2 regions of the Exiguobacterium sp. N4-1P genome follow, and region 1 is predicted to be linked to the other one. Evidence: riboswitches for the same ligand, from Rfam matches in the RefSeq annotation. Region 1 holds a riboswitch; the other holds the start of a gene.
The links. A riboswitch is a leader RNA that binds a small molecule or an ion and turns the genes downstream of it on or off. The one in region 1 is predicted to bind S-adenosylmethionine.

Region 1 (3,139 bases):
TCTGTCCCGGCTAACTTCGATGTATACCCGGATAAGAAGTGATACATCGCTTGCTCCTTCGTCAACTTACTGATTGGCGGCAGGACGCCGTAAGCATCAGCTGTTAAAAAGACAATCGTTTTCGGATGTCCGGCGCGTGATGGTACTGCAATATTATCAATCGCTGTAATCGGATAAGCGGCCCGTGTGTTTTCCGTTTTTGACGTATCATCATAGTCAGGAATTCGTGCATCATCGAGGACGACGTTTTCGAGGACAGTGCCAAAACGAATCGCATCAAAGATTTGTGGTTCTTTTTCGTGCGATAGGTTGACCGTTTTTGCGTAACAGCCACCTTCGATATTGAAGACGCCGTCGTTGGACCACCCGTGCTCATCGTCACCAATCAATTGACGACTGTCGTCAGCAGACAGTGTGGTCTTACCAGTACCGGATAATCCGAAGAATAAAGCGACGTCACCCTCATGACCGACGTTAGCCGAGCAATGCATCGATAAGACGTCTCGTTGAGGTAAAAGGTAGTTCATGACAGAGAAAATCGATTTTTTGATTTCGCCCGCATATTCTGTTCCACCGATTAAGACAATCCGATGTTCGAATGACATGGCGATGAACGTTTCGGAATTCGTTCCATCGACTTTCGGATCTGCTTTGAAGTGAGGCGCATAAATAACCGTGAAAGGCTCAAAAGCAGCTTCTGTCGGATATTCACGCAAAAATAGTTGTTTTGCAAACAAATTATGCCAAGCATATTGTGTCACGATCCGAACCGGAAGGGTAAAATGAGTGTCTGCACCAGCAGCAGCTTCTGTGTAGTAGAGCTGATCTGCTTCATTCATGTAGCGAAGAACTTTTTGTAAAAGTTGTTCGAAGTTGTCTGCTTCCATCGGTTGATTGACATGGCCCCAATCGATATGTGACTCGCATGACTGATCGCGAACAATGAACTTGTCTTTAGGTGAACGACCTGTAAATTTCCCCGTTTCTACAGACAGAGCGCCATTTTCAGCAAGAACCCCTTCTTCGTTACGAATTGCATGTTCGACTAGCTCAGCAACAGATAGTTGTTTGAACACATGCTCCTTCTTGAGTAGCTCTTCGATATTCAGGACCGTCATCGGCATCCTGACCCCACCTTTCCCCTACGTTGGTTTAGCTCTGACATTTAGTATGACACATTTATTATATATGACATACTAAAGGGTGAGCAATCCTTTTTTAGCGCTGATTTCTATTTATTTGGAAACGCTTTCAGCATTAACAGTTTAACATCTCTTCGGGAAAGTTTCGACTAGAAATTAAAACGTAGCTTGACAGAGTGGTCACAACTTTATATCATGTAATTCGTAACGGATACTCTTATTCTGAGCAGGTGGAGGGAACAAGGCCCGAAGAAACCCGGCAACCGTCCTACATTAAGAATTCTATTAATGAAGGAAAAGGTGCTCTCCTGAAGCGAAGTAAACACTTCGAACGATAAGAGGGTAAAGGAAGAACGCACAACCTTTCCCTGACCATTTTTTGGACATGGAGAGGTTTTTTTCATTTTACCGTCCCACTCAACTAGGGGAAATGAGTACACCGTCAAATTCTTTTTTGGGAGGGTCAAACATGACAAACCTTAATCGCCGACTATTTACGTCGGAGTCAGTTACTGAAGGTCACCCGGATAAAATCTGTGACCAAATCTCGGATTCTATCTTAGATGCAATCCTCGCAGCCGATCCGAATGCTCGTGTCGCTGCTGAAACATCTGTCACGACAGGACTTGTCCTCGTCGCAGGTGAAATCACGACATCGACTTATGTCGATATCCCGAAAGTCGTTCGCGAAACAATTCGTGAGATTGGCTATACACGCGCTAAATATGGTTTCGATGCAGACACTTGTGCTGTATTGACTTCAATCGATGAGCAATCAGCAGATATCGCTCTCGGTGTTGACCAAGCGCTTGAAGCACGCGAAGGTAACATGTCAGATGAAGAAATCGATGCAATCGGTGCAGGGGACCAAGGTCTCATGTTCGGTTATGCAACGAAAGAAACGCCTGAATTGATGCCACTTCCGATCTCACTTTCACACAAACTTGCTCGTCGTCTCGCAGAAGTCCGTAAAACTGGACAACTTGACTACCTCCGTCCGGATGGTAAGACGCAAGTAACTGTAGAATACAATGAGAACAACGAACCGGTTCGTGTCGATACAATCGTCATCTCAACACAACATGCAGAAGAAGTGACGCTTGAGCAAATCCAAGCAGACCTGAAAGAGCATGTCATCGCACCTGTGATTCCATCAGAATACATCGATGCGGAAACAAAGTTCTTCATTAACCCGACAGGTCGCTTCGTCATCGGTGGACCACAAGGTGATGCAGGATTAACTGGACGTAAAATCATCGTTGATACGTATGGTGGCTATGCACGTCATGGCGGCGGCGCATTCTCTGGTAAAGATCCAACAAAAGTTGACCGTTCTGCAGCATATGCAGCACGTTACGTCGCGAAAAACCTCGTAGCTTCTGGTCTTGCAGATAAAGCAGAAGTTCAACTTGCGTATGCGATTGGTGTCGCGCACCCAGTATCGATTGCAGTTGATACGTTTGGAACAGGTAAACTTCCAGAAGCACAACTCGTCGAACTCGTTGCCGAAAATTTCGATCTTCGCCCAGCAGGGATCATCAAGATGCTTGATCTTCGCCGTCCGATTTATCGTCAGACAGCAGCTTATGGTCATTTCGGTCGTACAGATATCGAATTACCATGGGAGCAAACTGATAAAGCAGCAATTCTTGAAGAACAAGCGAAACGATTCGCTTAATTTTCAGTTCAGAAGCAGACTCGCACGAGTTTGTTTCTGAACTTTTTTTGTTTGTCTCGAATTTTGGAGGGAAACGAATGATTTTTCTAGAACAGGGTAAAAGAACATGTACCGGTAAACGGAAAAAAGGGGGAGTCCGATATGGAGATACGCGAAGCAATTCCTACTGATGCGGCACGCATTCATGATATTGCCATCACCTCTTGGATGGATACGTATGAAGAGATTTACTCGGAAAGCTCGAAAGCCCATTTCGTACAAGAGGCGTATCCGCAAGAAGAAGTCGTTCGAGCAATTCGGACGGCGGAGGAAGCGCGGG
Region 2 (3,139 bases), 1.3 Mb from region 1:
GTGACGTCTTGGCATCGGCTTCATAAAGGGCAATTACTTTTTGTTCCAGACGTTTCGGCAGTTCCTCGAGCGTTGTGCTCGAAAGGATAAGCTGATTGAGCGCATCGAGTACGTTCCGCAAATTGACGGCGGTCGGCCGGGTCGCCAGTAACTCCGCCGATACCGTCAACAGTTTTTGTTTGACCTCGTCAAGCGATCCCGTCGTCCGGAACGCTTCCTGCACGAGGACGAATCCACCGAACAGACTGATTGCCGGCGCCCCCCGGACACGAAGTTGTTTAATCGCCTCAACCGCTTGCGCCAAATCATGAATGACTTCGTACCGTTCTTCTTGCGGGAGACGGGTCTGATCAAGGATCTTTAAGCACGCCCGCTCATAGATGACACTACGGATAAACTCGCTCATCGGCTCAATTCCTCCGTCACGTCAAAATTCCGGAGATCGGTAAACGTCTTACATTCGCCGCGCCGTTTAATCAATGCCGTCCCGAGGCGTAACGCATGACGTTTCCGTTCAAGGCGCGTCGCAGCATCCGGAATTTGTTCCAAATCAGCGACCGGTGCCAAACCAATCGTCCGCCGGATCAGTTCACAACCGGCGAAACCGAGCGCGTCTTGGAGAATTGTACTGAGGACATCATCGACAAGCCCGGGTACCGTCCGGAAAGGTTCGACGGCTTCCCGTTCCCACAGTGCCGTGAACGTCGAAGCAAACGTCAGCCAGAACGTATCGATATCCTTCACCCGCTTCTCCCGCAACTCAGCATAGTTCGGATACGCCGCAAAGCAGAGGTGGGCAATGAACTGACCGACATCAAACCCGAACGGTCCGTAAAAAGCGAACTCCGGATCGATGATTTTCGTTTCGCCCGCCGAAGCAAAAATGCTTCCTGTATGTAAATCTCCGTGTAATAAGGCCTCCCCTTTCGTGATGAACAACGTTTCGAGCTTCGCGACTTCCCGCTTCAGTTTTTCGTCCTGCCAGAGCTGCTGTACGTCTGTTTCCAAGCCGCTCTCGATGTTGTTTGTTTCCGCGTCGTAAAACGGATCCGTAAAGATTAACTTTTCCGTAATGTCGCATAAATCCGGGTTGTAATAGTCACGTGCGACCTGTTTTTTTCCGACCGGACCGAGCGCAAAATCTGACGTGAAAAATAACGTCCGTGCCAAGTAAGAACCGACATGTTCTGCAAGGAGCGGGTAGGTTTCGCCTGCGAGCAATCCCGTCCGAACGATTTGCAGGTGCGACAAGTCCTCCATCACTGTATACGCTTCTTCATGACTCGCATGAAAGACCCGTGGAACGAATGGCGTCGCGTATTTTGCGAATTCCTTCAGTGCCAACTGTTCGATCCAGGCCCGCTCGAGTGACAAGGGCCAGCTTTCCCCGACGACTTTTGCATAAGGTAATGCCTGCTTCAAGATCAAACGTTCTTTCCCTGCCTGAATCCGAAAGACTAAGTTCAAGTTGCCGTCGCCGATTTCTTCTGCCGTCGCTTCTTCCTGTCCGATGAGTCCGAGTTCCCGGACACGTTTAATGGCGTCCTGTTCTGTAAATGCTTGATATGCCATCTTGCTTCCCCCTTCATTTCTACACAAAAAAACGCCGCTTTTCGTCATAGAAAAGAGGCGCGGGGTATCATCCGTCCTCTTATCTCTCAGACGAATGTCTGTTGGATGTAGCACCGTGCCGGATGGTCGGTTGCTGCGGCGTCTTCGGGCCAATTCCCTCTGCCAACTCACGATAAGAGTCATATGTGGTTGTTGTGTTCGATGTTGATTCGAATATTACGCCCGTCTTAAATCATCTGTCAATTCCAATTTTTAGTGAAAAACCATTTAAAAGACCGCCATCTATAGAAGCTGATTTCAAAAAAAATAAATTTTCAAAAAATTATTTGACATCACGTCCATCTCATGTAAAAATTGCAATTAGATTTCACAATTTCATCCAATTCTTATCAAGAGCAGACGGAGGGACGAGCCCTATGATGTCGCAGCAACCGACCAGTTGGCACGGTGCTAATTCTTGCAGCTAACACGCTGACAGATAAGAGTCCACGCGCAATTTTTCATGGTCTCTTGTCATTGACGAGGGACCATTTTTGTATTTTTTAACAAGGGAGAGACGACGATCATGGCGTACATTACCGCAACTTACCAACTCGGCGTGACCGATCAGTTACCAAAACGGGCAGAGCAAATCGCCCTCGGTCTGACGGTCGGCTCATGGACCGATTTGAATCACTTGGAACAACAACAGCTTGAATCCTTTAAAGGACAAGTCGTCCATACGGAAGAACACGACGGAAAAGGGTATGTCACGATCCGTTATCCGGAACACAACGTCTCACGAGACTTTTCGGCGATTTTGACGACCGTCTTCGGCAAGCTGTCACTCGACGGTCAAATCAAACTGACGGATCTTCAGCTTCCCGCTTCATTCACACCGGATTTCCCCGGTGCTAAATTCGGCATTGAGGGCGTCCGCCAATTGATCCAAGTCCATGATCGCCCCCTGTTGATGAGCATCTTCAAAGGCGTCATCGGACGGGATCTCGTTTTTTTACGGGAACAACTGGAAGCCCAGCTCGCCGGCGGGATTGATCTCGTCAAGGATGACGAAATCTTATACGACAATCCGCTGACACCGGCACTCGACCGGGCGCGGATTGGACGGGAAGTCCTCGATGCACACTATGAACGGACCGGTAAACGGGCCCTTTATGCGATTACATTGAGTGGTCCGGTCTTCCGCTTGAAAGAGCAGGCGAAACGACTGGTCGAAGCCGGAGCGACAGCCCTCCTGCTCAACACGTTTACATACGGGCTTGATGTCTTGCGGGAACTGGCAGCCGATCCGGAAATCCCGGTCCCGATCTTTAATCATCCGGCGTTGAGCGGTGCCTTGATCGCCAGTCCCGAGTACGGGATTGCCGCCCCGGTCCTGCTCGGAACGTTGCCGCGGATTGCCGGTGCCGACTTGACACTGTTCCCGTCGCCGTACGGGAATGTCGCCCTCGCCAAAGACTTGGCCCGCGGGATTGCCGTCGAAGCGACCCGAATCGGTGAGACCAAAACAATTCTCCCGGTCCCGTCCGCCGGAATCCACCCGGGTCTCGTCGCCCAGCTTGTTCGT

Region 2: linked by a shared signal. The riboswitch ahead of mtnK (S-methyl-5-thioribose kinase) and the one ahead of metK (methionine adenosyltransferase) in region 1 are both predicted to bind S-adenosylmethionine.

Annotation. Positions count from the first base shown of each region.
Region 1 covers NZ_CP022236.1:2,176,887-2,180,025, reverse strand. Annotated here, with positions in the region: gene pckA (phosphoenolpyruvate carboxykinase (ATP)) at 1-1,124, opposite strand, end outside; SAM riboswitch class I at 1,357-1,483, shown strand; gene metK (methionine adenosyltransferase) at 1,612-2,820, shown strand; gene A0126_RS11230 (GNAT family N-acetyltransferase) at 2,962-3,139, shown strand, end outside.
Region 2 covers NZ_CP022236.1:398,122-401,260, reverse strand. Annotated here, with positions in the region: gene mtnA (S-methyl-5-thioribose-1-phosphate isomerase) at 1-406, opposite strand, end outside; gene mtnK (S-methyl-5-thioribose kinase) at 403-1,572, opposite strand; SAM riboswitch class I at 1,649-1,751, opposite strand; SAM riboswitch class I at 1,956-2,057, shown strand; gene A0126_RS02135 (2,3-diketo-5-methylthiopentyl-1-phosphate enolase) at 2,138-3,139, shown strand, end outside.